Regions from separate parts of the Paenibacillus sp. B46(2026) genome, predicted to be linked through region 1. Evidence: riboswitches for the same ligand, from Rfam matches in the RefSeq annotation. Region 1 holds a riboswitch; each other region holds the start of a gene.
What was found. A riboswitch is a leader RNA that binds a small molecule or an ion and turns the genes downstream of it on or off. The one in region 1 is predicted to bind cyclic di-AMP.

Region 1 (8,108 bases):
TGGCTCCCGGACCGAGCCATTCGGGTTTTCCCTTTTGAGGTTCCATCGGCATGTGCACGATGACATCCATTCCCTTCTTGTGGGCCGCCAATGCATCTTTCTTCGTTGTGGGCAAAAAAGGCATGACCGCAACCGTGAGCTTCCCCGGCGCGGCCAGAATTTCGGCAGTCCCCTTCATGTCATTGCCGACGTCATCAATAATAATGGCCATGCGCTTGCGCGGTGCAGATAACTCTGAGACTGAACCCTCCTTACCAGCAGGCTTCTGCACGATCTGCACAGCTTTGGTATTTGCAAACAAGTCGGAATGGCTTGCAGCAGTTCCATATGCTCCGGCTGAGCCCTGCAGCATCATAAGCAGTATCATGCCAGCCGCCATCGCTTTTACGGCCATATTTTTTCTTTTTCGCTCCTGTCTGTCTGCTTCTTCCTTTTTCATGGTGTCCCCTCCTTATGTCCGTCTGCTCATTGTTTCATATTAGAGGGCTGAATATGTACGCTGGACTCCCTGCCGCTAACGGTAAATAATTGCTTGCACGGGATGTCCATGCTGCGGAAATGCAGCATGTGAAATAAAAATAGTTAATTTGGAAAATATGCTTTTTTTATATACGGATGATAATGCAAAGGTAAATTAAGTCTTCATTTCAAAAGTAATGTCGTTTGTGCTCCGTTAAATCTCTTGGGGATAACAAACATTATTTCCATGAATGAAGGGATCCGGTCATACGCACAATAAAGATTGTTAATCCGATAAAAATAACCCTTTAAAAGGCGGTGAATTGGCATGCAATGGATGAGACTCCTAAATAATCGAGGAATCGTAATATCTGTATTGGCTTTAGGGGTTGGATTGGCTACCCTCGGGATTACACGACGCCGCAAATTAAGCAACATTGACTGGCGGCAGATGATGTCTCCTGTTCGAAAAATGTTCTAAAGTACAGCATTTATAAGCACAAAACAAACCACCGGTATAAAAGTATACCGGTGGTCTCATGATCAAAACATAAACGCTACAATTAAGGATGGTGAGTTCAAATGTCCCACAGCTTTATAAATGGATATCAAATGCAATATACGGATTGCGGAAAAGGAACAGCGATCCTATTCATCCATCCTCCGGTATTGACAAGCCGGAATTTTCAGTATCAGATGCCCCTGTCGGGGGATTTTCGAATCATCACTTTTGACATCCGCGGCCATGGACAAAGCGAACCTTCCAAAAAAGAGATTACATATCCGTTAATCGCCCGGGATATCTGCCAGCTGATGGACCATTTGAAGATTGAGAAAGCATTTTTGTGCGGATACTCAACCGGCGGCGCGGTAGTGCTCGATTTTTTGCTGACGTGTCCTGAACGGGCACTCGGCGGCATTGTAATTGGCGGAATGTCGGAAGTCAGCGATCCAAAGTTAAAAAACAAAATATCGAGCGGGCTCCTCTTGTCTCGCATCGGTGCGGTCGGTCCAATTGCGCTTTCTACCGCCTGGGGCCAAGCGAAGCTCAAACTGTCTTTGTTCCGGTCACTGTTTAACGATGCCAAAAAAACAACCCCAAAAAACGCCGAGCAATATTATCAATACAGTCTGCACTATAACTGTACGGCACAATTGGGAAATATTCTTCAACCCGTTTTGTTGGTATACGGTGAGAAGGATACGCTGTTCCATCCCTACGCCAATCTGCTGAAAGAACGATTGCCTAGGAGCGAGCTGGTTTTTATCAAAAATGCCAAACATCAGATCCCAACAAAAGCTGCAGGTACCTTGAACGAACTAATCAAGCAGTTTATTTACCACATCCGATAAGCATGATCATTATAAAGATCGCAGGCAATATCCAAATTCCTTTTTTCCTCATAACTGTTCACCCCATTTATGTACATTGTCTCTTGAAAATCTTGGGGTTATCCGAGGTTTTTTTTGCCAAAATGACGATCGGAGCTGGGAGAGAAAGCGTTAGGTCGATTTTCCAAGTATTATTCTGAAACGTTAGTAGTAAACTATGCTTCAATATGAATGAAATGGTGGTGAGTTAAATCTCATGCATTTGTCCCCGCGCCTGTATCATCGGTTTGTACGCCCACAATGGTTCACCAATAAATATATCCACGAGCATATCAAAAGCAGTTTCTCCATAGAAAATAAAAGCGTTCTGGATTTTGGCTGCGGAACGGGAGCAAACTGTTCCATATGTGATGCGGATCATTATTATGGCATTGATCCGGATGCCAAAAGAGTACAATTTGCCAAACAGTTGCATCCGAGCTATTCCTTTATGGTTTTTGACAAAAACCATATCCCGATACCGGATCATACCGTAGATTTCATTTTCATCATCGCGGTTCTGCACCATATTTCAAACGAACAAATTTCCGGGTATTTGAACGAGTTCAGAAGAGTAATGAAGCCCGAAGGAACAATGATTGTCATCGAGCCATATTTATGTCCGAAACATAAAATCAACAACTGGTTTATGAATAAGTATGACAACGGTGAGTTTATTCGCAGTGAGGATGAATATCTGCAGCTATTCAAACGTCAGCAGTATGATTTTCAGGTGATCAAAAAGTTTAGAAAGTGCTTCCTATACAACGAACTCGTTTTTACAGCGGCACTCCAAGAGAACACGATTCAAGAAAAGACACAAGCCCCTATCTCTATCGCTTCAGAACTAATCATACAGGCCGCAGAACAATCAGCGAAGAATCAAACGCTTGTTGAAGAAGAACCTCAACTTGAATACGACTGACTAATTGTCCTTTCTCGACTGATGAGTGCCTCCTTCGGGAGTTTATTGTTCTCATTGTTTGATTTAGTTGTGAGTTATATGTAAGCAAAGGTTTTCCCATCTCAATCTAAAACAGGCGCACCGCAAAAAAAGTCTGCATGTATGCAGGCTTTACTCGCGAATCCCTCTAAATTTTGTTGTATATCGGTTACTTTACAGATAAAGGAAAGGCTCTTTCCCCAACCCGAAACTTCCACCCCCAACAAGAATACCTATGCGAGAGCATCTCATATCAGGCTGGCCACCACTTGCAGCACATCCATTTACAGCTTCTGCTTCAACATATCTGCCAAATCTCTGACTGTTGTCGGTTCAATCTCGTAGATTCAGAGGATATGGATATTGTTTTCCGATTTTTTTTTGCCAAAAACATCATGAATCTCTCAAAAAGAGATAACAATCAACAAATAAACTGTAATATGTCAGGTTTTTTTTCAAAATAATATAGTAAAATTTACTATTTAAAACTTTATTTTTCATTCATTACAATCTGAGAGGACGTGATAAGAAGATTCTCATCGCCGCTTAGCAAGTTTTTTTGAACACGCTTTCATGTGTATGATCATTTCGAGGAGGGTGAAAATTTTGAAATTGAAATTGAAATTGAGATTGAAAAAATCAGTCAATGTTTTATTGGCCTGTTTAACGGCTCTGCCTCTGATGTTAACCTCGACACACGTGTCAGCAGCCAGTGATGCCAACATTAATTTGTCCTCCGAAAAACAGCTCATTCGCGGTTTTGGCGGTATCAACCATCCAGCCTGGATCGGTGACTTGACGGCAACTCAGCGTGAAACAGCCTTTGGCAACGATCAGAACCAATTAGGCTTCTCTGTGCTCAGGGTTTACGTCGATCCGGACCGAAATAACTGGTCTCGTGAAGTCGCCACAGCCAAGCGTGCTATTGAAAAAGGGGCTATCGTATTTGCATCACCATGGAATCCTCCGAACGACATGATTGAGACCTTCAACCGCAACGGAGACACCAACGCCAAACGGCTGAAATACGACAAGTATGCTGCATATGCCCAGCATCTTAACGATTTTGTTACCTACATGAAGGATAACGGCGTGAATCTCTATGCCATTTCAGTACAAAACGAGCCGGACTACGCTCATGACTGGACCTGGTGGACACCACAGGAAATCCTTCTTTTCATGAAAGAGAATGCAGGCTCCATTCAAAATACAAAAGTGATGGCACCGGAGTCCTTCCAGTATTTAAAAAATATATCTGACCCCATCCTGAATGATCCGCAGGCTCTCGCCAATATGGACATCCTGGGAGCACATACGTACGGGACCCAGATCAGTTTCAGCATATTAAGGTAACAACAAGGTTGTCATCGTGGCAATCAACCGTGGCACTTCGTCAGCAAGTCAGAAGTTTGTGCTGCAAAACGGCAACGCCTCTACCGTCTCCTCCTGGATGACGGATGCCATTCGAAATCTGCAATCAGGCTCACCGATCAATGTATCCAATGGCGCCTTCACGGCCCAACTGCCTGCACAGAGCGTTACAACCTTTGTGGCTGATCTGACTGGCGGTTCCAGCAATCCGAACACCGGCATGACTTACGAAGCCGAAACGAATACAGCCTTGACGAGTTCTACGGTTGAGACGATCTATCCGGGGTACACCGGCTCTGGTTACGTTAATTTCAATGCCAATGCCGATGCAGCGATTCAATGGAACAGTATCTATTGCGCCACCACGGGCACCAAAAACGTGAAAATCCGTTATGCCCTGGAGAGCGGGGCACGGAACCTCGACGTGTACGTGAACGGAACCAAGGTAACTAGCAATGCTTCCTTCGCGTCGACAGGTGCTTGGTCAACCTGGAGCGAAAAAACAATTCAGGTTCCGATGAATGAAGGCACGAACACGTTGAGACTGGTCACGACCGGGACGGAAGGACCGAATATTGATCGTATTCAAGTGTCGGCTCAGTAAACTATCGGACGAGACAACTTGTTTGGGACAATACAAAAAGGTTCCTCAAAGGCGTTAGCCTAACGAGGAACCTTTTATTTTATTTGATGCGGTCGAGAGGACTCGAACCTCCACGGGGGGTTAGCCCACACGGACCTGAACCGTGCGCGTCTGCCAATTCCGCCACGACCGCATATTATATCTCCGTAAGCAATCTCGGCGACAAGAAATAATATATCATGCGGAATCTATCGTGTCAACAGTGAAAATAATAACAATAAAGCCCGAGCCAGACGTCCGTGTCTGATTCGGGCTTTACTTATAGCTGTGGATAATTTTCCTTCATCCAACCTGCGCCATATTACAAATTACAGCTTGGAAGGCCAGTTGCCATACCACGCATAACCGCCTCTTCTTTCTTTATCAATATCACTTAATTTGTACTTAACTACCCCGTCACGACCAATAAAGATCGGTTTATCCGTTCCCACTTCGTAGAAGCGAGCCCAGATCGGTGCAGCTTTGGAATCAGCGATAATTTTGCTGTCTCCGTTTGCTCTTTCATACTTGTAACCTGTAATCTTCACTTTGTTAAACCACGCCTCGGCTCCTTTAATGGATGCCGTAATTTTAGCGTTAGCAGGTCTGGTTTTCAGGAATTTAACAATCGTTACACTCTCTCCAGCCGTCAACGATGGTACTTCATAGATTCTTGCGCTTGCCGGTTTAAGGGTACTGGAATCATGTTGTTGTCCCCACGCTGTCAGCTTACCGCCTGAAACGACCTGTGTATTCAGAATCGCCTCCACACCTTTATCAACTGAATTTTTACTGCGGTTAGCAAGTGTACTGTCGATAAACGAGAAGTCACCTTTGCGCGTCGCTACTTCATCGAGCATGATCATTACATTAATCATGGCATCATCATTGTAAGTAATGTGCTTGTGATATCCCGAGCTTTTGTAGACTTGAGGCCATCCGCCGTTCGAATACTGCATATTGATCAAAAAGTTGATTCCTTTGATTGCAGCAGCGGAGTATCGCGGATCATTAGTCTTTTTGAATTCCTTCGCCAATCTTCTAATTTCTGAATATGTAGCTTTGTTATCGATCGTAGACTTCGCCCATTCCCCACTCGATTGTTTATAGTCTTTTCTCCAACCTCCATCTGGCAGTTGGTTCTTCAGAATATCGGAAATACTTGCTGTCGTACCTGATGCATCAGCAGCAGATACCGTTGCTACAGGGAGAACCGCCATCCCAACTGTTGAGAACACCATGGTACATGCCAGTACAAAAGTAACTATTTTTTTTGCTTTCAATGGATTACACTCTCCTATGTTCGTTTTTTTAATAAATCTCCCACTTCTACATTACATATGATACAAATCCCTAAACCTCCTTTATTTGAACTTATGACACAATAAAATCTATTTCCATCCAATATGTGGATTGGATACAACGATAATATGCAAAAAAACGATATTTGTCAATATATGCAACTTAATGAATATAATTTCTGAAATTCTACATAACGGAATAGTCCTTTTACCTCATGACAAACCTGTTTATTTATCCAAAATCACCTTTAACGAACCAATAATGACGTTTTTGTCATGAATGATACCCAAACTTGATCCCTTCTTTCATATAAAAACCGTAATTCCGCTAACATTGAGGTATTACGAAGGGTTTTAAATGGGTTTGACAATTACGCATTTATGCAATATAGTTTCAAATAGTTACAAAAACTTAATTATTCATTGCCGAGTTTCATGTTTGAAAACGGGGGAACCATTTTGGGTGAATTATTCTTATACATAGGAAATATAGGGAACCTTCTACCGAACCCTTAGCTAACTCCGTAGGCATCGAAGGGAGAACATTGATTTTGAAAAAACTGATTATCTCCATTTTTGGAGCAGCTGTACTATTTACATCCGGGGCAACAAGCACAGAGGCAAGCAGTATTAACTCTCTAGTGAACAACATGACTGGTATACCTTACAAGTGGGGTGGCACGACTATGGCTGGCTTCGACTGTTCCGGGTTTATGAGATATCTTTTCAACAAATACAGCATTGAATTGCCACGTACTTCGCAGCAACAAGCCAAAGCAGGTACTCCGGTATCCAAAAGTAACATTCGCACAGGTGATCTGGTGTTCTTCAATACGATGGGCAAAGGCATTTCACATACAGGTGTGTATATCGGCGGCGGACAATTCGCTCATGCTTCCAGCAGTAAAGGTGTAAGCATCACCAAGATGTCCAATCCTTATTTCAATGATCGTTACGTGACAGCACGTCGGGTAACTGGACAGTTTATGTACGATAAAATGTTGGGTAAAATGTAATTCACATACAAAAAGGCATCGGTTATAAACCGGATGCCTTTTTTGTTTAACCATTTTTTGTCTTCAACTGCTTTCTTAAACAATGTAAAATGTTTTAGGAAATAAAAGGAGATGAGGAGAACAATTGAAAAAGTTAATGTTTGTTTTAAGTTTTGCTATTTTAGTAATAGGTAGTTTAGGATGCAGTAGTGAGAACGAAAAAGATTTTAGAGATGTTTCATGGGGTACCAAGATCGACAAAGTCATTTCAGCAGAAGAAAAGAACGGTAACTCAGGCTATGAAGAGGACGTACATAATGAACATGAGAAAAGTATCGAATATTCTAATCTTGTAGTCTTGGGTAAGAAAGCAGATGCTAAATACGTTTTCACTGATTTATTAGACAATGATAGCATTCTGGTAATGATGGAAGAAGGAAGGGAATTATCAGAGGAATTAAATAACCCCAACACAACAGAAACAAGGAAAGAAGAGATATACAAAATAATGGACCAGCGCCTTGAGGAAATGGAAAATGCAGCAGATGAATATCCATTAGATGACTTCTTGTTGTACGAGGCCACATATTACTTTGGCATGTTAAATAGTCAGGATTCTGATGAAATTCTGGGAGAGCTTACGAATAAATATGGTCAGCCAGGAAGCAAGACCTTCGATAACTCCATTACATATTTTTGGGATACGGATCGCTCTAAGATTGAATTTCATCCTGAACGGTACTCCACAATAAACTATACAGCAAACTACTCCGTTATGGAGAAATTTGCTGATGTGGACAAGTATAATAAAAAAGCAAACAGTAAAGAAAGTAAAAACGACCTTTAAAGAAACAGGGTTATACTCCCATATTGAAAGGAAGTATAACCCTGTTTCTTTTTCACAAAGTTTTTTAAATTATTGTAACCCTTTCTGCACTCGCATCGCGCCCTGAGACAGGGCATGTCCGCCTCCTACAGCTCCGGCCACGGCTACGGTCTCCATAATCTCCTGATCTGTTGCACCCTTGGCACGGGCTTCTTCTACA
Region 2 (8,108 bases), 2.2 Mb from region 1:
GACGCTTCAAGGCATAGTCCATGCGATTCACATGTTCCGCCAGCAGTTTCCACCCACGTCTTGCTTCTGTATCAATCCACATCTCACAAGCGGTTGCTCCACCATACAGTTGGCCTTCCTCCGTGCGATCGACAGCTACCCACACCAGCCATACTTGGCGTCCGTTGGGCACATCTTCACGATTGGTAGAGAACTTGATATTGCGTTCCACTTTGCTCTTCGCATGCATCGCACCGATATCGATCTTGGCTTCGCCATTATCAATAATGACCGGGGAAAGGTTATTCAGATCAATGGAGCCTGCACCGAAGCCTTTATGCTTGCTTTTTGCACTAACGATATTCAAGGCAATCTGTTTTTTGCCATTTTGCTCGTTTTGGTCCATGTTTATAGCCTCCAAGGGTTGATACAAATATTTTAACTAATAATTGGCCCATTGCAAACATATACATGCTGTAGATGCTTGTCAACGGGAGGTATTTAACGATGATTCCACGACGCGCCAAGAGCTGGCTCACCGCATCCCTGGCCCTGTGTGTACTTGCCGGAGGGATATGGATCACTCTGGGTTATAATCGCTCAACTCATTCCGAATTGCCAGTACTCGCCCCCGAATCGGGCAAGCCCAAGGCAATAGCCCCAACCCCAGCACCTCCAGAAAGTGTACAGACCCCTACCGCCGAAGTGTACAGCAACCGTGTTGTGGAGTATCACATGGATGTGAAACTGGCCGAAGGGAACGTATTGAAAGGGACTCAGACGATCACCTGGACACATCCAGGTAAAAAAACCGTCAGCGAACTATATTTTCATATGTATCCCAACGCCTTCTCTTCTGCTGACACCACCTTTATGAAAGAATCCGGTGGAACGCTTCGGGGTGATGTCATGCCTGCCAATGGCTATGGGTCCATGAACATTACCGAAATGAAAACGGCGGACGGGCTCTCTCTGCTGCACCGGATGCAGTATGTGCAGCCAGATGACGGAAACATCAAGGATACCACCCTCATTAAAGTACGCTTGCCCAAACCCGTCAAAGGCGGGGAAAGCATCACGCTCCACACCCGGTTCGAAGTGAATCTGCCGAAAATTTTTGCACGGATGGGAACCGCTGATGATTTTGTCATGGCCGGTCAATGGTTTCCCAAATTAAGTGCCTATGAACCTGTGGGCAGGCGCGGACGAACAACGGAAGGCTGGAATCTGCACCAATACCACGGCAATTCAGAGTTCTACGCCGACTTCGGTATATATAGTGTGCGTATTCGGGTGCCTGAAACATACAAAGTGGCGGCTACCGGATTTCCAACGCAGCAAGCTGTAGTGAAGAATGGAGAGAAAGTCTATCAATTCTATGCCGATGATGTGCATGATTTCGCCTGGGCAGCCTCACCCGATTTTGTCTACGCCGAGGAACCCTTCTCTGCCCCCAATGTTCCTGGTGTACGAATCAAGCTGTACCTGGATCCTGCTCATCAGGATCTGAAAGAACGATATTTCCATGCCGCGAAGGCCGCACTAGCCAATTATAGCAAATGGTTTGGTCCATATCCTTACGCGACCTTATCCATCGTTGTTCCACCCAAAACAGGGAACGGTGCCGGAGGTATGGAATATCCCACGCTAATCACAGCCTTTGGTGCGGATGATACCACGCCAGGCTATGATCTGGAACGTACCGTAGTTCACGAGATTGGCCATCAATACTTCTACGGCATGGTTGCCAGTAACGAATTCGAAGAAGCTTGGCTGGATGAAGGGTTCACCTCTTATGCGGAGGACAAACTGATGGAGCAGGAATATGGACTGATCCCGAACCTGCCGGTACAATCGGGCCTGATTACGTCTCCTTCATCATTAACGCAGGAATCCTGGAAGTTCGATTCACAGAATGAGTACGCAGCCAACGTCTACACACGTGGCAAACTTGTATTGCTCGGTATAGAACATCAAGTCGGTGCGAAAACGATGGAACGCATTCTCTCTACCTATGTGAAGAAGTACCGCTTCAAACACCCCACATCAGCTGATTTTCAGAAAGTTGTAGAGCAAGTAACCCGCACTTCCTGGTCTGATTATTTTGATCAATACATCTATGGTAACGGAATGGCTGATTTTGCTGTAGAGGATATTCGTGTTATACCCGTGCAAAAAGACGGCCAAACATTGTACGAGTCTTCCGTGACAATCGTGAAAAAAGGTAGTGATTACAACGCCGTTCCTGTTCGCATTGCTTTTGAAGATGGGCATATCCTCACCAAGCAATGGAATGGAAAAGGAGATCGCATCACCTATAAATCAACTCACACATCCCCTGTTTCCTGGGCCATGACCGATCCCCTGTACACGATCGTGCTGGAGAACCGCCATATGAATAATTTTCTGAAATCCGGACTGGATGAGCGGGCGAAGTCCCGCTGGAGCATGAGTGTAACCAAACTAATAGAAGCCATATTCGGAGGTCTGTCATGGTGAGGTGGATACGGTGAAAGCAAAAATACGTGAAGGCTGGTTTCTCGTCCGTCAGCATATGTTCATTGCAGCTCTCTTATTTCTCTATCAACTTATATGGGGATATTTCCTCTACCGAATGGTTCAATCGGCGGTCATCCCACTGCTCCTGCGCTATCCTGACCCCGATGCCGGGGAGTTGAGTACGCTTTTATTCAAAATGGAAAGCCAACTTAACCTGTCCACCCATCCGGAGGTTCATCGTTATCTGTGGATCCTGGGGGCTATGCTGCTGGTTCGCATGTTGATCAGCCCCCTCATTCAGGCAGGACTGCTCTACTCGCTTCAGCACTATAATAGTACAGAAGAGCGCATTCCATTTGTCCGCGGAATCAAAAATCTGTGGAAACCGATGCTGCTGCTCCACACCATACGTACATTATTGATACTTCTGCCCGCCTACTGGCTCGTACCGAAGCTGTACTCAATTCTAATGGACGGATTTCATTCCCTTCAATTACTCTTGCCCGGCATACCTTATGTAGCTGCCTGGATCATATATGGCTGGGTTATCCATCACGTCCTGCTCTACATGCAGTTCGGTATTTCCGCACCGGAAGGAGAAGGCGGGGCTCACGGTACCCTCAAAGCACTCTGGATTGCACTACGTCATCTCATCACCGTGATTGGCATTGCACTGTTACTCGGCGGAATTCATCTGCTTATCTTCGGGGCATTCACTTCAGTCTCATGGTTACTAACAGGACTCACCGGACTTATACTACAACAGACGTATCCTCTTGCCAGATGTCTAATGAGCCTGTGGAAAATATGCGCCCATTTTCGCTTATGGCAGTCCAAAACATCCAAAGGTTAGAGCAGATAGTTTAAAAATTGTTACCATCGCATGTTAAACTCATGGCCTAATAAGTACTCATAAATAGGCAAACCTCAACCTTTCCCCGTCAAAGGTCGAGGTTTTTTTTGCTAAATTTGTTGCTAAACGTTGCCAAACTGGTACTCCTCTGTTACAATAATCCCAGTGAGTTTTTAGTAACAACTTTGTAATCTTTACATTCATATTTGTAACTACTTAAAATTAAATCGTCATTTCTTGATTTCGCAGGTGCATAACTAGCATAGCCAAATTCCTGGCACCTGGGAAGCGGGGGAACCAGTTATGGGTGAATTGATCTTGCTACAGAGGGATCATAGGGGACCTTCAACCGAATCCTTAAGCTAACCTCGCAGGCATTGGAAGGGGAATATCTCTTGTTCAAGAAGAAATTAACCGCAGCTGTACTTAGCATCACATTCGCTTTATCACTTGGTGCAGGTAGCGCATTCGCAGATTCAAAGATGGACACAGTAATTGATTCAGCAATGGGAACTACATACAAAAGTGGGGGAACAACGCTTAACGGCTTTGACTGCTCCGGATTTACACGGTATGTATTCGACAAGTTGGGTATTGATTTGGCACGCCAATCCAGTTCCCAATTCGACATGGGCGATTCCGTATCCCGCATGGAAATGAGAGCTGGCGATCTGGTGTTCTTTAATACAACAGGCAAAGGCGTATCCCATGTAGGAATCTTTGTAGGGGATGGAAAGTTCGCACACTCCTCTTCTTCCAAAGGTGTTACGATCAGTGCATTGAGTGAAAACTACTGGGCCAATCGTTATGTTGGCGCTAAACGGATTATGAGCACGGACGCATATGAATCACTGGCCCTTGACTAGGGACAAGCTGAGCAACATAATGCTGTAACCATTAACCATACTGGAACGAAATAAGAAGCACAACAGAACCGCCCGGTACATTCTCCGCAGGAATGTATCCGGCGGTTTTTTTGTGCTTCTTTCCCTGTTCACGTTGCAAGTAACACACAAGGCATATCCTGCGACATCAACAGCTTTACTTTGCGTTCGTTTGTCCGTGCCCTTATGATGTTTTTACCCATCCCGTTATAATATAAACGGAATTACTGGAACTTTTGTTTCATTTTTTTTCTTGGGAAGGAAGACTTGCTAAATGAACATCTCTTTTGTAGAGTGGACAAAGAGTTCTGTTTCAAGGAAAGGAGCATGCAGGTGTATGAAGGAAACCCCTGTGACGTTTCACGTTGTACCCATGCGAGAAGAACATGCGGAGCTTATCTGCAGTTGGCAGTATGATCCGCCTTACAATATCTACAGTTGGCTCCCCTGGGAGCAGATGAAAGCTCTGGAAGTGGAATTCGGAGATTCACAGCTGCGGCAGGAGCAATATGCGATCGTCCTGGATCAGAACGATCGTATATGTGGGTTTGCTCAATACTTCCCACTTCAAGGGGTAACCCGGATTGGCCTTGGCATGCATCCAGAGCTGTGTGGTCAGGGTCAAGGGACAGCTTTTGTCACTGCCATTGTACAGGAAGCTATTCGCCGAAATCCCACGAATGAGATTGATCTGGAAGTACTCACTTGGAATGCTCGTGCCATTCAAGTCTATCTGAAGAGTGGATTTGTCACCCAGGATACATACGAACGACAGACCCCAAGCGGCTTGAAGCCCTTTCACTGTATGGTTTATGAAGGGCCTCGCGGTTAGAATCCATTGCAAAACAACCAAATCTGCCCCTTGTTATGTGATTAGTTCAAAAAATTCCCACAAAATGCTATGATGTCAGTACAGGTTCCGTTATAATGATATGGATAGTTTCAGGTTAGATGATCTTTCATTCTGGAGGGGACATAAGGGATGCACAAATGGATCATGAGCGGAGTATTTTTTGCAGCATGCGCTTTAGCTATTGTTTTAATGTTTACGCTTCCAGGGAAAGAAGAAGTGGCTGAAGAAGCCAAGCCAACCATGCCGGAAGTAACATTGGATGCCGGACAGGCTGAAGCACTGGTCAAAGCCAATTGTATCTCCTGCCACGGGGATCAGCTTCAGGGTGGCGTAGGACCTGCTCTGGCAAACATCGGCAGCCAGGATGATCTGGAGAAGATCTATTCTACGATTGTCAAAGGTAAAGGTGGCGGCATGCCTGCCTTTAAGGGCAAACTGCAGGATGAAGAGATTGCCAATATCGCCATGTGGCTGTCAGAGAAGAAATAATCTCTGTATACGCATAACGAAGAGGCGCCTAATCCCCTTTTGGGAGAATAGGCGCCTCTTTGTTATGCAGATTATTGAGCATCTGGCGCGTGCTCGGCCAGAAAGGCCTCGACTTCACGTGCGGACGGCATCCCGGACTGGGCGCCGAGCTTCGTCACGGATAACGCGGCCGCTCCCATGGCGAAGCCTACGGACGCGTCCAAAGTCTCACCGCGCGCGAGGGCTACCGCCAGCGCGCCGTTGAAGCAATCGCCAGCGCCGGTCGTATCGACGGCGCTTACGGCGTAGCCGGGCGCACGGCATGCGCCGGCACGCCCTGCTTGTACGCGGCCACCAGGCGCCGCCGCGTACACTGCCCCCTCGGGGCCGAGCGTCGTGACGACAGCGGCCCCGAGGGATGCGGCGAGCTCTGCGACCGCCGCATCCAGGTCTTCCGGCCGGAGATGATCCCGGCCGGTAAGCACGGCAAGCTCACTGCGGTTCGGCGTGACTACGTCGACGCACCGCAGGAGCTCCTGGGGCAGACCCGGCACCGCGGGAGCCGGGTTGAGCACCACCAGTGCGCTGCCTTCAGCCGCCAGTTCAGCGGCGCGGGTGACCGCTGGCAGCGGGATCTCCAGCTGCAGCAGCACCGCTGCGGCTGCAGTCAGGCTTTTTACCGTATCCGCCTCCTCCAGCATCGCAGGCACAACTTGTCCATTCGCGCCGGGAATAACAATAATCCGATTGTCTCCCCTAGAGAGCCAAATGGAAGCCGTCCCTGTAACCGTGTCTTCCAATATGCGAACCTGCGAGGCATCTGCACCACTTTCCGTCAGACTGTGCAGTAGACGTTCGCCAAAACCGTCCGACCCCACCGCACCAATCATCGTGGTCTGTCCACCCAGACGCGCAGCGGCAACAGCCTGGTTCGCCCCTTTGCCACCAGCGAGATAATGCAGCTCCTCACCACTCACCGTCTCTCCCTCTTCCGGAATCGTGTCTGTCTTCACCACGAGATCCATATTGAGACTGCCTACGACAGCAATAAGAGGTTGTTTCTGATTATAGTCTGACATGTATGGTTCACTCACTTCCGCCGTGCGATAATAACCGAACTCGTTATTCCGACCTCATTTTGTCATAAGCTTCGTTATACTGTCCTGCTTCCTTAATATCTACAGATGTAATACCGCCCGCATCCCATGACGTGAGACGCAGCGTAACCGTTGTATAGTCAATCGTAATAAAAGGATGATGATTGAATGCTTCCGAGATCGCAGCGACCTCATCCACAAATGCAATCCCTTTCATGTAGTTGGAAAACACGAATTTGCGTACAATCCACCGTCCCTCTTCCAGTTCCCAGCCTTCCAGCCTTCCCAGATGAGCTTCGACTTCCTCTTGCGAAAAAACCATGCGTTATCTTCCTCCCCATAAGATGGTACATTACAGACGGATGTCCGTATAACCACCGACACCTTCGGTGCGATCTACAGCAACCTCAAGGCCAGGCTAACTGCCATGCAGTTGGCCCATTTCACGACTAACATCTTACCACGGACAAGCTTCAAAATCCAATCAACTGAATGGCATAGATCCAATAACCGTAAGGCTTTGAGGACATGTACACGCACTAAATTAACGGCACAAACGTCAACTCTTCTTCCCCGATCAAAATATGAATGCGGTGCTGATCCTTATCATGGATGACTACTCCACTTCCAACCGGGATGACAGACTCTTCACCCAGTGCATAGAACAGATCCTCCGCCAACGCCTCATCCACTTCAAGTTGCTCAGGCGCCCCTAGTCTCTCCCACTCTTCCGAGTCCATTTCAAAGAAAACATACCGATCCGGTATACGTCCGAGTGCCGTTGTCAAATCTGTCAAAATTCCTTCATAATCCCGTCCATGCTTTACGCCCATTGGCTTTTCACTCCTATTCGGCCCCTAAGGAGCGGATTTGATCTTATTATACCTGAAAATAGCCCTTAAAAAAAAAGGCCTTCTGGTCGATAAATACTATATATGACCGTTTTAACTGTTTTAGCAACCGTAAGGAATGCCTAACATTGAACGGATTGCGGCCAAAAATTCGTCTGGAAGCCCGAATACAGCCGCTTGAAAGGATTCAATTTTATCTCATGGATGAGGTGTATGATGAACATTTCAACGATTATTGGACTAGTTTTTGGGCTGGTCTCCCTTGTACTCGGTATGTTCCTGAAGGGTGCGCCCTTAATCAACCTGGTTAACAATCCAGCAGCCTACGTTATTATCTTTGTTGGTACGGCAGGAACCATCTTTATTGCATTTCCGATGTCTGAAGTTAAGAAAATCCCTAAGCTTTTCGGGATTATTTTCAAAAATCAAGTACTTATTGATCGAGTGTCTCTGATCGGCACGTTTATGGATTGGGCTTCCACTACCCGTCGTGAAGGTTTGCTTGCACTGGAATCAAAAGTAGAAGAGATTGACGATCAGTTCCTTCGTGGCGGTATGCGTATGATTATCGACGGCAACGATCAGGAATTTGTAAGTGATGTACTCATGGAAGATATTCACGCT
Region 3 (8,108 bases), 2.2 Mb from region 1:
CATTTCAACCAGCCTTGCGCTTCGTTTTAACTTCTTCACAGAGATCCATCCTCACGATCACGGAAACATCTAAATCCGAATAATTATTTAAAAATATACCACCTTTATACGTGTTTGTACATTATAAAAGCGAATTTCACGTCAACATACGTACAGCGTACACTTCTTTGCAGAAGCCACGCAGACCATTGTATATCCGGGCAACCTTGGATTCTTTCGATACCAGACCAAATACCGTTGGACCACTGCCTGACATCAGCACACCGTCTGCACCCAGACGAATCATGGCATCCTTGAGATGCTGAACTTCCGGATACAGCTTCAACGTTACATCTTCAAGCACATTGCCCATCTGGTTACATACATCCGTAAATGATTGGTCACGAATGGCCTGCTCCATTTTCGCCGCACTCGGATGCCGAACGATCTTGTCACTACGGAACCGTCCGTATACATCGGCTGTAGACACATTAATAGGCGGCTTGGCCAGAATAACCCAGCATTGCGGAGGATTAGGCATGGGCGTCAATTTCTCACCACGTCCTGTAGCGAGCGCTGTCCCTCCTGTGATACAGAATGGAACATCCGAACCGAGTTCAGCTCCAAGCTTCTGTAGTTCGTGATCCGGTATATTGAGCCGCCAGAGACGGTTCAATCCACGCAGAGCTGCTGCTGCATCACTGCTACCGCCTGCAAGTCCAGCTGCAACTGGAATCTTTTTGTCCAGATGAATATGAACACCCGTGCGCACGTTATAGCGCTCCTTAATAAGCCGGGCTGCCTGAAAAGCCAAATTTTTCTCATCCAGTGGAATATACCCTGCCTGACTGGAGATGAAAATCGTATCTCGCGGCAGTTCCGACATTTCCAGCCGATCGGCCAGATCGACCATGGTCATGATCATTTCAACTTCATGGAATCCATCGCTTCTTTTATGTAAAACGTCCAGCATCAAATTAATTTTAGCAGGCGCTTTTTCGTAAATTTTCAAGGCGTTCACCCGTCCTCACCTTTTCCCTAAGACAACTTAACATATTATATCAAAATGGGGCTGTCAAGTCATTTCTATTCCGCATCTATGGGGAAAAAGCGGGGTTATTCCTGAAGGATTTCCCCGCTTTTCAATCTGATGGAACCGGATTAAGATTTACGCGCAGCCTGTTCCGCAAGTTGAATTGCACGTTTTACCATGTTTCCTGCATCCTTGGCTTTGATCCCGCCCCAGCCTTCCTGTTGGACCGTATCATAGAAACCCAGGTCTTTCGCTAGTTCATTCTTCAGATCCTCTGACATGACACTTCTTCTCCGACTCATGAACCATCCTCCTCCTTAGTATCCATCATGATGTGATGAGTCCGTTCACGCTTTAGACAACATACCTCCAGGCCAAGTTCAGTTTCCTGCCTAATGCTTAAGAAACTGTTCCTTCACCTGTTCAAATAGTATGCCGCGACCGTTCCTCGCTCATTCCTAAGTGTGCATGGTTTACCTTAGAGGGCGAATTAGTGGTTTTGTAAAAAAACAAAAAAGCGATCCGCCTTGTGGGGCGAATCGCCTGTAAATCGATACTTACGTCTCCATGTAGGAGTTATGCGTCTGGCTGCCCGGGTCATAAACCATGACTTCCACCGATTCCGTAAGTATATCCGCATAACTATAAGATACTCGCTTGAAAGTTTCTTGTTCCTCATCAAGCTTAACAATAAAAACAGAAGGGTACGTTTCTTCCAATACACCCGTACGCTCAATGGTCTTACGGCGGCCACCATTAGCCCGCAACATAATTTTCTGACCAATATGTGCGTCGAGATTGCGTTTGATATCCAACAGCGTGTTTTTAGCCATTGTCGACGACCACCTCTTTTCTTGTCCATTATACCGGATTTTACAGTCATTGTCAAATCAAAACTAATCATTATATCAGCATCAAAAAGTTGTTGTCAATAATTTTTTTCACAAACAAAAAAAGCCCCAAATTGGGACTTTAAATGGCCTACATCAGACCGCAGATGGGTTCACTTTTAACGTGGATAAATCATTCAATCCTGGCAGACCTACCCGGTAACTCCCACGTGTCTCCACTCCACCCACGCCTTGGCTACCACTGATGGTATTGTGTAGAACATCGGTCATGTTAACTGTATCCCGAACAGATGTGAAGGCGGCCTTTGCTGCCACATAGACCGGATCAAGCGCATGAATGAGAATTCTGCCCGGAGAACTGGCAAAGTTCGCTCCAGCGCGCAGCAGTGCCTCAAAATGGGACTGACAGGCCCCTGCCACAATGGTGAGTGCGTCCAGATGACGTTCATACTGTCTGGCCACCTGAATGGCCGCCACAAAATTTTGCGAGTTTTTGTAGCTACCAAGACTATATAAGTCATAAGGCTGACGCGTCTTTAACACCCCATCATGACCCGTAATGACGACGATATCCGGACGTACTTTAGGTAATAAACGGTATAAGGTATCTGCCATTGCGGATTCATGAACATACTGTCCCTCCGCGGGAACACGAAGTTGTTCATAGAGATCCATGCTTTTTTTCAAATAATTCGGATCTCCATCCAGATGAAGCACCTTGCCAGGCATTTCAAAATAAGCCGGTTCCTGCTGGGCAGACCAATCCTGCACCAGGCCTTCCCGGAAACGCTCTGCCTGTTCCATGCGATTCTGCTGCAGGCGTGAAAGGGTCTGATGTGCCTTAACATGCGCCTGTCTGGTCTTGGCGCTTTGCGGTTCGTAGGGAACCTGTATCAAATCGTCCACCGGGGAATCGGCAATCAGCCGGAACTCAGTCCCTTTAATGACCGCAGCATCCAACTGGAGGCCTTCCACCCGAAAAGTCACATCGCCGCCGTATGACTTCCGAACGACCAAGTCTCCGATATTCATCAACGTAATCACCTCTACCCCATCGTATGGGCAGAGACCCGGTTTGGTTCATTCAAATTTTACAGCGCTGCACGTACCCCTGCTTCCCACATTACGGTGCTGAGTGTGGCATACTCCTGCAGACTCAACGTCTCTCCACGTCGGGACGGTTGAATACCTGCCTGCTCCAGCAGAATGTCTGCCTGTTCCCGGTTCTCCTTTGTGAAGAAGCGAGCCTTCAAGTTGTTTGAGATTGTTTTTCTCCGCTGGGCAAAAGAAGCCTGTACCACTTCGAAGTAGTGTGCTTCATCCGGGATCTCCACTGGCGGTTGCTCACGCACTTTCAGCTTAATGACAGCTGATTCCACATTAGGTTGCGGAATGAAGACCGTAGGAGGCACAATACACACAAGCTCCGGCATACTGTAGTACTGAACTGCGATGCTCAGACTGCCGTAATCTTTTGATCCCGGTGCAGCAGCCATGCGTTCAGCCACTTCTTTTTGGATCATGACAACAATGCTGTCTACCGGCAGCTTCTCTTCCAGCAGTTTCATCATGATTGGGGTCGTTACATAGTAAGGCAGGTTAGCCACAACACTGACTTTGTCCACGGATGCAAAATCCGTATTAAACAACTCAGCCAGATCAAGCTTCAGCACATCCCCATGATGAACACGTACATTCGAATAGGGCTGCATCACTTCTCCCAGGATGGGGATCAAGCGCTGGTCAATCTCTACGGCTGTGACAGGACCGGCTACCCGAGCCAGTCGCTCCGTAAGGGCTCCAATACCCGGCCCGATCTCTAATGCGCCCTTGGACTCGTCCAGATCGGCTGCATTAACGATTTTGTTCAGTATATTTTGATCGATCAGAAAGTTCTGACCCAGACTTTTCTTGAATGAGAATCCGTGTCTTTGAATAATCTCTTTCGTACGCTTGGGCGTTGCAATTTCTATCGTCTCTTCCATGTCTTTCATATGCTCACAATCCTTCACGTTCAATTTGCGCTAATGCTGTAGAGAACTCTTCCCGTGTAATCTGAAATACACTGAGACGTTTGTGGAACTGCTTACCGTTACAATAACCGATGCCCAGCAGATTGCCCATCTCCATGCGACGTGCAGCAGCCTGCGGATGCACGATAAGTCCTGCCGCGATCAGGTCCTCCCAATCGATCAGGCTCGTAGCACCTTCGTATGAAGTATGTACGCGCGCCAGAGCATGACGGATCGCCTCCGGTGAGGCATTCTCCACCCCTATGTCCCCTTTGCGCGTTGCATCAGCTTCCGGAATGAAGGCATGCTTGCAGCCAGGGACCTTATTCGCAATAATTTTACGAATGCGTTCGCCAGCATGATCCGGATCTGTCAGTACAATGACTCCCCGTCTCTCCTGAGCAAGCGCAATCCGCTTCAGAATGCGTTGGTTGATTGCTGATCCACCTGTTTCTATTGTATCGGCTTCCACGGCCCGACGGATGGCTACCGTATCGTCACGGCCTTCCACCACAATGACTTCTTTTATCATGTTCCATTTCTTCCTTTCTAACGCAAAAAGAAGAGGAATATCCTCTTCTCTGCCAAACGGCGGGGGAGACTGATTTCAGACTCCTCCGCCGCATATTCCGCATGAATCATTCATGCAACTATTTTATAGCATTCCCATTTCAAAGTAAAACGATTTTAGTTCGCTTCCGGCTTCACCGGACCGATCACGTAGACCGTCTTGCCTTTCTTGCGTCCAAAATTCAGGGCATGCTTCACACTGTCATAATATACATCAATTTTGTTGCCTTTAATGGCACCGCCTGTGTCTTCCGCACGACGGAATCCCAGACCTTCGATATATACCCACCAGCCAATTGGAATGACTTTGGGATCAACCGCAATGGTGCGCCCTTCCGTTACACGAGTACCGGAAGCTGTTTTTGTACCAATGCCAGGCTCTTCGGAAGAGTAGGCAGTCATGGATACATTTTTAAGTACTTTGGAGTATTTAAAAGAAGTGCCGGATACGGTAATTACTTTGCTGCCCGAGGCAGATGTTTTCTTCGAGTTCGTTGTTGTAGCCTTTTTGGTTGTTGAAGTTTGAGCCGATACGGTCTGAATCTCAGGTTCTTTCACGATCGGTTTTGCTTTGGTGCCGACAGCGATCACTTTATCTACACGATTATTCGCGACAGATTTGCCGACCATTTTTTTGGAGACCAATTCTCCATCCTGAAATACCTTTTCGATGTGCTGTACAAGTGTGCCTTCTTTGCCGTTCACAACGACACGGTTATCCCCTTTGTACAAGCTAGGGTCAGCCGTTTTAATTACTTTGTAAGCGATCGGTTGCTCTACATTCACTGTACGCTTTGTTACGCGCACTACACGGATCTTCATATCCGCTTTGATGGCAGTTCCAAGCGCCGGATACACTTTATCATTACTTTCAACTTGAATACCTGATTTTTGAATTGCATCTTCTACCGATGAATCGGTTGTATACAGAGTCTTGGTGTCTCCGTCTGCCGTAATGTTAACTGGAACGGCCCGCTCAATAACGATTCGGTCTCCATCTGTAATCGCCCCATTCATGGACATGGATACCTTATCGTGAGGGCTGACTGTGATCGACTGCTCCTCCAGCATTTCCTGAAGCATTCCTGTACGAGTCTCTACCACCTGAGCTTTGCCATCAATAACCAGTGAAATTTGTTTCCCGGCCTGACCGTAAACGACTAACAAGATCATGATTGTAAGCGCAATTGAGAAAATCGCGATCAATGCCATTTGACGCATGTTCTCATGCTTCCACCGCAACGCGAAAGACTTACTGGATGATCGTGACTCATGGGTCTCTTCTGGTTGGAATGTGCCCACTTCTCCGTCCTCCTTCATAGCCTCGTCGTCTAAAGTAATGCATGATGTCTTTGACGTGACTATACCAAATTTTCTACAGAACACAGATCGGACCAACATAATCCGGTTCTGCACCATGAATCCATCTTCGCAACATGATGTCATCCTCCTGAATACCTACCGTATGATGACAACATTTCTTTTATTCAAAAACAAAAAAGCCAAAGAAAGAGTGTAAGAGGAACTCTTTCGTGGCTTCCGAATGATTCTGAATATCGGAAATTCATGCACGAGGTTGCCTCTCTTTTTCCGCTTGCGAGGTTAGCTGTCGGATTCGGGCGAAAGAGAGCCGCCCTATCTTAGGTCACCCGCTCATGGCGGACGCCCTTGAATTCACCCCGAGACCCAAAGAAGAAATCAAATATGGCTTCGCAATTCCTTTCGCTGCTTTTGGGTCAGCGAATGATGCGCAGCAGCTAAATACACCGCTGTTTAAGCCTTATTGGTTCCCCCGCTCTCCGTTAACGGAGACTCAGCGAGACTGATTCATGAAAGTAATGTTGTTTCATCGGAAAGTGTCCCTTTGTTCATCCCCCGAACATCTGTCCAATTTTCCGCACAACAATTCACTGAAAAGATGATATCCTGTTTTGATGCATGTTGTAAAGCGTTGATCAAGTACGTTTTTCTGAATATTTGGTTAAAATATTGTAATATTCTTGATTTATTTGGATCAAAGAGCAAATTACCTCCGCTTAACTCCCTTTTTCACATGATTTGCTCGTTTTTTTAACGAATCCCAAATCGTTCCATGGCATTTTTGGTCGTTATTGCAGCAATTTCCTCTACCGAAATGCCTTTAATTTCCGCAGCTGCCTCTGCAACCAGACGTACATGCGCTGTCTCATTTCGTTTCCCGCGATACGGATGAGGTGTCAAATATGGAGCATCTGTTTCAATGAAAAACCGGTCCATCGGAACCTTCGCCAGCACCTCTTTGGGCTGTTTTGCATTTTTGAATGTGATCGGACCTCCGAAGGACAGATGGAAGCCCATATCGAGACAACTTTTTGCGGTTTCCCAGCTGCCTGAGAACGAGTGCATCACACCACCAACCTCGCCCGCTTTCTCTTCACGCAAAATTCTTATAATATCCTCGTGCGCATCCCGATTATGGATGACAATCGGCATGTTCACTTCACGTGCCAAAGCAATTTGTTGTCGTAATACGCGATGCTGTATTTCCTTCGGTGAAGTATCCCAGTGATAATCCAATCCAATCTCACCGATTGCAACCACTTTTTCATGCTTGCATAAAGACGCAATCCACTCCAAATCGCCCTCCTGCATTGTGATCGCATCTACTGGATGCCACCCTACAACTGCATATATAAAGTCATACGTTTCAGCGAGTTTCATTGTGGTTGGAATCGTCTCCCGGTTAAAGCCAATATTGATCATGCGACCAACTCCTGCATCCACAGCACGCTGAATCATGTCCTCGCGGTCCTCGTCGAATTGTGGTGCATCCAGATGTGTATGTGTGTCGAACAGCATCATATTTGTATCTCCCTTCATGTCGAACTAACGACTATCTTTGTTTAAAAATTTAATGTGTAAAATTCAATATTTCATTGCTTCATAGATAAAACATTTTGGGGAATCTGTATATTACCATCAATACATTCATTGCTTCACAACTACAATATATAGAAGATGTACAGATATTCTGATCTATATATGGCTGATTGAGATGATTCTACATGTTTTCATTTACAAAATTATGTCGATCTACATATACTGCCCATTAAAGCAGATTACTGTATCATGAAAAATAGCTCTTTTAGAAAGTCTTTTGAACTCGAAGTTTTCACCAAGTTGTACCCTCATCATTACAAGAAATAGGGGCGTATATGGGACGGTAATTCGTGAATAATCGCATCCACCTTGTTTTGCGGGTAATACAAATGATGTTTTCCCCGATGCAGCCCACTGATGGAACGGACAATGTCGGATACTTCTGACAACTCATGTAACTTGTCCTGTCGATCGAGCAGAAGAATCTGCTTATCCGTGGATTCATCCGGACGAAACACATCATACGGATTATCCGACGGAAAATCAATTTCCAGATCATATTCGGGATTGAGACCTGCCTGGACAAAAGCTTCCCGAATCTCTTCCATCATTGTCAAGTCGGTCTGTTCAAGCTCTACATACTTATATAACTTGCGATCCATGAAACGTTCGCATAACTCACTCAGAACAGTATCGTCCTCCTTGCGCCACTGCGCAAATGCCGTCTGAATCAAGGCTTCGTCCAACTGCAAATATTCATCTACCGATAGTTCTCCTTCAAATAATTGAGGAAGTGGATCAATC
Region 4 (8,108 bases), 1.4 Mb from region 1:
TTGCTATTTTTGCTACGGGATGTGCAAATGCTATTAAAAACAATGAAATGGAAGAAATGGATCACTCAAACATGAATAATCCTACAACGGTTAATTCCAGTCCTAATGCCGTGAAATTCACATCTGCTACTCCAGTGGTAAACGGTAAAGAATTCACGATCACTGCCCAAGAGAGCAATCTTGAAGTTTCCAAAGGTAAGATATTACCAGTTTGGACATTCAACAATTCTGTCCCCGGACCTCAAATCCGTGTAAAAGTTGGAGATAACGTAAAAATCAATTTAAAAAATGAATTGAATCAGCCTGTCTCCATTCATTGGCACGGCTACCCGGTTCCCAATAATATGGATGGCATTCCTGGCGTCACACAAGATGCTGTTGAACCAGGTAAAACATTTACGTATGTTTTCAAAGCCAATGTACCCGGTACCTATTGGTACCATTCTCACCAAGACAGTGTAAACCAAGTGGATAAAGGCTTGTATGGTTCGCTTGTTGTTGAAGAACTCAAAAATGACTATGACCGGGACTACACTCTTATGTTAGATGAATGGATGAGTTCTGGCGACATGAGTATGGGTGATTCCGACAGCATGGATATGAAAGATATGGATCATAATGAAATGAATATGTCCGATTCGGATAAGAATATGGACGAGGACACGTTGAGTATGGGCGGACATGATATGAGCATGTATGACCTATACACGGTAAACGGAAAAACAGGTCCTGCCATTGAGAAGCTAGCTGTGAAAGAAGGAGATAAAGTTAGAATTCGCCTAATTAATGCAGGATTTATCAGTCATCAAATGCACTTACATGGCCACAATTTTAAAGTAATTGCTTCGGATGGTCAGCCTATTAATGAAGCCGGGGTGATTAAAGATCAAATACTTTCTATTGCTCCTGGAGAACGTTATGATATTGAATTTACAGCGGACAATCCAGGCTCCTGGCTACTTGAGGAACACGGAACTGAAACACCGATACAAAATATGAAAGTCGTTATCCAATATGAAGGTTCAAAAGTTCAAAATGACATTTCTAATACTTCTGTCACGCTTCCCCTGTTTGATTTAGAGAAATACGGTAACATTTCAAATCCTAAATTTTCTTTGAATCAAACATTTGATCAGAACGTGACTATGAATTTATATACGGAGATGAAAGACGGAGAAATGGTTTACACAATCAACGGAAAGGTGTTTCCGGATACAGATGTCATACAAGTCAAGAAAGGTGACAAGGTCAAAGTTACTTTTGTAAATCAGTCCAAGACGGATGACCATCCCATGCATCTCCATGGTCAATTTTTCCAAGTACTAAGTAAAAATGGTCAACCCTATCAGGGGTCAACGATCATGAAGGATACCCTAAATGTTAAACCAGGGGAAACCTACGTTGTTGCTTTTGAAGCCGATAACCCAGGAGATTGGATGTTCCATTGCCATGATTTGCACCATGCTTCCGCGGGAATGGTAACGGAAGTAGTGTATACAGATTATGAAAGTAACTATACACCTGATCCGAATGTAGATAACGTGGCTGAATAAGGATAATTAATGAGAAGCATTTTCCACGCTCTATTATAATCTGCTGATACAAATGTCAAGTCTAGTCAATGAGATACTAAAAAACAGAAGAATCCATTATGCGGCGATCTTCTCCGGAATCCAACCGAGGAGTGACGCCGCATTTGTTTTGGAAATGCCCTGATTGTAAAACAAGCGATACTGACAAAATGTAGGCCCTACTGCTACAAATTAAGTGTCTCTCTAGATTTAGTTCCTCAACAGTAACAAAAATGAGGATTTTTGCGTTCTATCTCCTGATTTGGTCCAAGCTCTTGATCTTAAACTTCACTTTCATTCGTTTGTTGATCTGTCCCTCTTTCACCAGCAGACGAACCGTCCTATTGCTTATCGCTTTCCCCTATTTGGGTGGCATACGAAAATCCCCCCGGTATAATGAGCTCATTTTAACATGATCTCTATCTCGAGGGGTTGATACCATCAGCTTTTCAATAATGTTGGTCATTTTTGTTCAGCACAGTAACGTTTTTCGTTTTTGTTTTCTCATCTCCTTTGGAGAACTTTGTTAAAGATAAAGGATTACAAAATCATTCTTTTGGAAGAAGGAACGGAAAAGGAATACACACGATCTTCAATATATATTTGATGCCATAAGATAAATACAAGGATGGTCCACAATTTACGGCTTGCATCCAATTTCCCTTCCTTATGGATCTCAAGTAGCTGTAGGACATACGTTTTATTGATCCATTGATCTACGTCTGCCGTCATAATCAGATTTTTAGCCCATGTGTACCATTCACTTTTCAACCATACCCTGGTAGGCACAGGAAAACCTAATTTTTTTCGGTGCTGTACATCAGGTGGAACCACACCTTTCATAGCTTCACGGAGCAATAATTTGGTTGCTGTAGGTGTAACTTTATACTTTGTGGGAATTGTAGCAGCTAATTCAAATACTTTTGTGTCTACAAAGGGAACCCGAAGTTCCAAGGAATTAGCCATAGACATTTTATCTGCTTTCATTAGGATGTTTCCACGCAGCCAAGTATGAATATCAATATACTGCATCTGCGTGACTTCATCATATAACTTCGCTTGGTTATAAAGCGGCTTAGTCACCTGAAGAGTCGGTTCACATACCCCCTGCTCCGTTAACCATGGTGCTAATACCTTATCTTTTTCATGATCCATAAAAATTTTCGCATTCCCAAAGTAACGTTCTTGTAGAATAAGACTACCTCTTTCCAAAAATCCCTTGCCTTTCATGCCATCGGGCATTAACCTTCCAAGATGTCCTGCAAGACTTCTCAATCTTCCTGGAAGATCCTGAAACATACGGAGAGCATATGGTTCCTGATAAATGTTGTAGCCTCCAAAAAATTCATCCGCGCCCTCTCCTGAGAAGGCCATTTTAACATGCTGACTAGCCAACCTCGATACAAAGTAGAGACCCACGGCTGAGGGGTCTGCTACTGGCTCATCCATATGCCATATTAGAGAAGGTAGTATATCTATATAGTCGCGGGCATTAATCCGAATTTCATGATGCTCAGTCCCAAAATAAGCGGCTGTCTTTCTGGCATCATCCAATTCACTATATCCCGGCATATCGAATCCAACGCTGAATGTTTGGGTTGGTTCCAATTGATGAAGTAATCCAACTAAACTGCTTGAATCAATACCGCCCGATAAGAATGCGCCCCTGGGGACATCTGAGTTCTTGTGAATACACACCGATTCCGTTATTACCGATCGAGTCTCCTCTACTAAATCGGAATAGGACCTGTTTTCATTTGGCTCAAACTTCACTTCGTAATACGGTTTAATGATCAATTCATTATCCTGTACAATCAAATAATGGCCGGCTTTCAATTTATGGATTCCTTTGAACATGGTTGAAGGTTCAGGTACATATTGAAATGTAAGATAATGATATAGTGCATTCTCATCTACTTCCCGATCAATCCTACCTGAAGCCAGTATCGATTTAATTTCAGAACCAATCATGTATCCAAAGGCGGTTTCACTGAAATATACAGGCTTTATCCCGAAATGATCCCTTGCCGCAAATAAAAGATCTTTTTTTCGATCCCATATGGTGAAACCAAACATGCCCCGTAAATAGCTGACACATTTAATTCCAACGTCTTCATAAAGCCTCAGCAGCACTTCAGTATCCGAATCTGTATAAAATGTATGACCTTTTTGGCTTAACCAATCCTTCAACTCTTTATAATTATAAATCTCCCCATTGAATACAAGCCAAATATCTTTGGTCTCATTGGTCATGGGCTGTGCCCCGTGCTCGATATCCAGTATACTTAGTCTCCTAAAACCCAGACCGATATGATCATGGATATACATCCCTTCATCATCTGGGCCACGATGAGCTATGGAGTCTGTCATATGTTGCAGAATATTTGCATCTACTGGCATACGATACTTGTTATATAAACTTACAAATCCACACATTGGGCTATTCTCCTCTAATCGATATAAGATTAGTTTAGCTTTTATGTATGTGGAATCTGTGAAAGGTTAATGTCCACATCATAAATCACAGTTTGTTAAGTTATTTACTTATTTATTGGTTTAGTTCACTGAGAATGGCTTTATCTGTTCGAGGCAAGTTGCTAAACAAAATGGAAAAACCCGTGAATTACCCACGGGCTTGTCCATTTTAATGACTATCGTCAACCATTTTAAGATAGTTCTGCTCGCTAACCACTCGACGAGCTGTAACATATTTGGTTTTATAATAACTTTCAGATAAGCTACTAATTCGAACACCCTTACTGCTTGATGAATGTGCAAATTGATTGTCACCTACATAAATACCTGCATGGGAAATGCTGCGACCATTCGTATTAAAGAAAACGAGATCCCCTGGGCGTAGTTCTTCTTTCTCTACAAACGATCCCTTTGTTGCTTGCATACTAGAAGTGCGCGGCAAATCTAGTTTAAACTTATTAAAAACATACAGGATAAAACCGGAACAATCAAAACCAGATGTTGTTGTCCCACCATAAAGGTATGGCGTTCCAACCACTTCTTTTATTTCTTCTGTTAGTTTTGCCTGACTAGCAAATGCCCCTGTTGCTGTGGAGGTAAATAAAACTGCTGCTCCAAGCACCGATAAAATAACTTTCTTCAAACTTTTGTTCCTCCCTTAGATGCCTACGGAGTTAGCTTAAGGATTCGGTTAAAGGCTCCCTATATTCTTTTCTTGCAAGAATAATTCACCCAACAAATGGTTCCCCCGTTTTCAATACGAAATTCGGCAAAAATAGTTAAATATTTGTAACCTATAGAATATTATATTGTTAAATTGTGTGGATTTAATGTGGAATTCTCGTATATCTTATACTAAAAAAGAAAAGAAACGACCGTCTCCTGCTAAACTTAGGGAGGATCGCTTCTTAGCACAAGTTCTTTTTGTATTGCCGAATTCTAGTTATAAGTTCAAGGCTCCTCTACACTATACAACCACTTATACCCTATGCCCCAAACCGTTTGAATGGGATTCTGTTCCAAGCCAGCCAACTGCAACTTCTCCCGGATATTTTTCACATGGGTGTCTACGACTCGGTTATCCCCAAAAAAGTCACTTCCCCAGAGACGTTCTATGATTTCATCTCTAGAGAAAACTCTTTGTGGATGCTCGGCCAATATAAGCAATATATCAAGTTCTTTTTGGGTCAAATCCAAATTTGTGTCAAGTACCATAACCTGTCTTCGATCTGGATAAATAATCATGTCTGTATACATGATTTTTTTACCGATTTCTTTGAGGCTTAGAGACTGTGAAGATCGTCGAATAAGCGCAAACAAGCGAGCAATGAGTTCATCTGAATTTACAGGTTTCACCATATAATCATCAGCACCGGCACCTAACCCATGTACCTTATCCTTCACATCCCCTCGAGCTGTAAGCATCAATATAGGTGTTTCACTAAACGATCTGATTTTTTCACAAAGATGCCATCCATCCATATCGGGCATCATAACGTCTAATAAAATGACATGATACGAATTTTTCTGAAGATAGGACAGTCCTTCGGTTCCATTATGAGCTTCCGTAATATCAAAACCCTCTTTAGTTAAATAAATTCGCAACAGATTTCTCATATTCCATTCGTCATCAATAACTAATGCTTTCAACTTATTCATATGGTCATCCCATCCATTTCATTAATCTTTAGCAATATGCGGTTTCTGACCGTAAATGTCAACTATCATTAGCTCATTTGTTTTACATATTATATTTTGAAGCTGTGTGATTTTAATGAAGAAGATGTGATGGACGGGAAAATTACTTTAAATCGCGTCCCCTCTCCAATTTTACTTTCCACATGTATTGTTCCTCCTTGTTGTAAAACAAGACTTTGAACAATGGAAAGCCCCAATCCTGTTCCTCCATACGCCCGAGATCTCGATTTCTCAACTCGGTAAAAACGTTCAAATATATTTGGAAGTTCTTCTGCTGAAATTCCGGGCCCCGTATCGCAAATGCTTATCACTACCGCGCCTATTTCAGAAGTTAAAGAAACTTGAATGTACCCCTCGGCTGTGTAACGAATGGCATTATCCAATAGATTTAAAATAATCTGTTCCAGTCGGTTAGAATCTACAAAAATATGAGGTACAGGACTCAACTTACTTCGAATCGTAAGATCTTTTTCTTTGGCTTTTAATTGAACCTTATCTATAGACCTTTGAATAATCGAAGTGGGTTCGACAGACATTAGTTTTAAGTCAATTTTACCTTCTTCCATCTTAGACAATTCAAAGAGATCATTTATGATTACATTTAAACGTCGTGCTTCCTCAGAGATGATTTGTAGATATTTTTTCTTTTCTTCATCATTTTCCACAAGATCTTTAGCCAATATGTCTGCATACCCTTCCATATAAGTAATTGGTGTTTTCAATTCATGGGAGACGTTGGCAAAGAACTCCGAACGATTATCTCGATATTGTTTTAATTCTTTAGCGAGGTCGTTTATGGCTTGTGACAATGAACCAATCTCATCTTTAGTTTCCACAGGAATTTCAAGATTCAGTTCTCCTTTGGCAATTTGGCGAGTTGCACTTTCAATTTTTAATAATGGATTCGATAATCTTTTGGATAGAAAAAAGATGCAACCCAACGCCAATAACAGTGCTCCAAATCCAGTGATAAACAGTAAATTTCTAATCGTTTGGATCGAATCCTTCATATTTTCTAGAGAACTAATCACGTAAATCCCTTTTACCGTTGGATTAGTGGTTACAGGGATACCGTGAAGCAGATAAAGTTCGTTATTAAAAGTAAATTCTCTTTCCACCTTCTTCCCCTCTAACAATTTGCGATTATCCCAGATATAGTTAGGATAAATGGAGGCGTCTGAAGTCTTTGATTCAATGAATCTTCCTTGTGAACTCAAGATGTACATCTGGACGCCTGTAAAATCGGCCATTTGTTCCGCACTGTTACCTTGCTCCTCAAGCATAGTAGACAAATGTGCTGCTAACTCATTGGCTTCATCGTGTACCTTTGATGACAAAAAATTCGTGAATATAAGGTTAAGTACAATGCTTAGCAAAATTAAAATCCCAATAAACAAGCTGAAAATGGTAAAGCTGAGTTTTAAATGAATTTTATTCCACACCGAATATATCACCTTTTGAAATCATATTAGGAAAACAAAACAGTCGCCATTATGGCGACTAATAAAATTTTGACTCAGAAAGGACGAATTGTTTTTCACGTTGCACAGTACTATGCACTTCATTTGGTATTAGACGGTTCCCACTTGCAGTGCTTTAATTTTATTTTTGCCAATTACTATAGAATTAAAGCATTCTCTTTAATTCTTCAGCAGTGATTCTCTTCAAAAACTTACTGAATTTTTCTTTACCTTTTGCATGAATTTTGTAATAATCGATTATTTTCATTACCGTTTTTGTTACTTCCGTTTCCGTTAAACCAACTAGAAAAAGTTCAGCCAAAGAAGCTTTGATTCCCTTTGGATCTCCACCTATATATATATCGAATTTGTCTTTCATTTTAACGATTCCGATATCTCTCAAGAGGGGTTCACTAGTCCCGAGCGCACAGCCAGCATATCCGATCTTCAGAGGTGTCGGTGTCAATATCCCAGCTATAGCTTGATTTAACTTTTGAGCAATGTCTAGTCCGGAATCTTCAGGTCCTCTACAGAAATTGCAAGCGATCAGGGCCTTAGTTGCATAACCTGCAGGGTTTACCTCAAGTCCAATGCTTCGAAGATTCTCAGTTACGACGCCTTCCGATTCAGCCGATACTTCAATATAAAATTGTTTAAACGGAGTCATCTCGGTCTTTTGCTCTGGACCCATAAGTTTACTGATAGCTGAAAGTTGCACTGCAGTAAACAAGCTTCCTCCTACTTGAACCGGTGGGGAAACTGCAATCATCAATCTTTCATTGTTCACTTGTTTTTCTCCTTTAATCTATTGAATGTTATGAAGAATACGTTTTGTTTAAAGCCCTCTTCATGTATTTCATATGACTGATTCATTTAAGCAACTCTTACTTAAGTCCACCGTTTG

Region 2: linked by a shared signal. The riboswitch ahead of AC1S8V_RS00525 (C40 family peptidase) and the one ahead of AC1S8V_RS10525 (C40 family peptidase) in region 1 are both predicted to bind cyclic di-AMP.
Region 3: linked by a shared signal. The riboswitch ahead of AC1S8V_RS00150 (ubiquitin-like domain-containing protein) and the one ahead of AC1S8V_RS10525 (C40 family peptidase) in region 1 are both predicted to bind cyclic di-AMP.
Region 4: linked by a shared signal. The riboswitch ahead of AC1S8V_RS16585 (C40 family peptidase) and the one ahead of AC1S8V_RS10525 (C40 family peptidase) in region 1 are both predicted to bind cyclic di-AMP.

Annotation. Positions count from the first base shown of each region.
Region 1 is NZ_CM165907.1:2,279,400-2,287,507, reverse strand. Features, by position in the region: gene AC1S8V_RS10555 (divergent polysaccharide deacetylase family protein) at 1-439, opposite strand, end outside; gene AC1S8V_RS10550 (alpha/beta fold hydrolase) at 1,042-1,812, shown strand; gene AC1S8V_RS10545 (class I SAM-dependent methyltransferase) at 2,048-2,755, shown strand; partial or broken gene AC1S8V_RS10540 (carbohydrate-binding protein) at 3,353-4,748, shown strand; tRNA gene AC1S8V_RS10535 (tRNA-Leu) at 4,836-4,920, opposite strand; gene pelA (pectate lyase) at 5,096-6,049, opposite strand; cyclic di-AMP (ydaO/yuaA leader) riboswitch at 6,482-6,613, shown strand; gene AC1S8V_RS10525 (C40 family peptidase) at 6,619-7,083, shown strand; gene AC1S8V_RS10520 (hypothetical protein) at 7,208-7,909, shown strand; gene AC1S8V_RS10515 (carboxymuconolactone decarboxylase family protein) at 7,979-8,108, opposite strand, start outside.
Region 2 is NZ_CM165907.1:105,996-114,103, reverse strand. Features, by position in the region: gene AC1S8V_RS00540 (YwhD family protein) at 1-385, opposite strand, end outside; gene AC1S8V_RS00535 (M1 family metallopeptidase) at 487-2,478, shown strand; gene AC1S8V_RS00530 (hypothetical protein) at 2,489-3,331, shown strand; cyclic di-AMP (ydaO/yuaA leader) riboswitch at 3,586-3,723, shown strand; gene AC1S8V_RS00525 (C40 family peptidase) at 3,727-4,197, shown strand; gene AC1S8V_RS00520 (GNAT family N-acetyltransferase) at 4,553-5,047, shown strand; gene AC1S8V_RS00515 (c-type cytochrome) at 5,198-5,557, shown strand; gene rbsK (ribokinase) at 5,629-6,615, opposite strand; gene AC1S8V_RS00505 (4a-hydroxytetrahydrobiopterin dehydratase) at 6,659-6,955, opposite strand; gene AC1S8V_RS00500 (hypothetical protein) at 7,173-7,466, opposite strand; gene motA (flagellar motor stator protein MotA) at 7,701-8,108, shown strand, end outside.
Region 3 is NZ_CM165907.1:31,071-39,178, reverse strand. Features, by position in the region: gene purR (pur operon repressor) at 1-39, opposite strand, end outside; gene ispE (4-(cytidine 5'-diphospho)-2-C-methyl-D-erythritol kinase) at 137-991, opposite strand; gene AC1S8V_RS00175 (small, acid-soluble spore protein, alpha/beta type) at 1,141-1,314, opposite strand; gene veg (biofilm formation stimulator Veg) at 1,570-1,845, opposite strand; gene yabG (sporulation peptidase YabG) at 1,999-2,895, opposite strand; gene rsmA (16S rRNA (adenine(1518)-N(6)/adenine(1519)-N(6))-dimethyltransferase RsmA) at 2,955-3,857, opposite strand; gene rnmV (ribonuclease M5) at 3,862-4,407, opposite strand; gene AC1S8V_RS00150 (ubiquitin-like domain-containing protein) at 4,563-5,747, opposite strand; cyclic di-AMP (ydaO/yuaA leader) riboswitch at 6,021-6,274, opposite strand; gene AC1S8V_RS00145 (TatD family hydrolase) at 6,516-7,286, opposite strand; gene AC1S8V_RS00140 (HD domain-containing protein) at 7,619-8,108, opposite strand, start outside.
Region 4 is NZ_CM165907.1:3,724,909-3,733,016, forward strand. Features, by position in the region: gene AC1S8V_RS16575 (multicopper oxidase family protein) at 1-1,553, shown strand, start outside; gene asnB (asparagine synthase (glutamine-hydrolyzing)) at 2,112-4,007, opposite strand; gene AC1S8V_RS16585 (C40 family peptidase) at 4,216-4,689, opposite strand; cyclic di-AMP (ydaO/yuaA leader) riboswitch at 4,695-4,828, opposite strand; gene AC1S8V_RS16590 (response regulator transcription factor) at 4,998-5,705, opposite strand; gene AC1S8V_RS16595 (sensor histidine kinase) at 5,795-7,186, opposite strand; gene AC1S8V_RS16600 (nitrite reductase) at 7,371-7,991, opposite strand.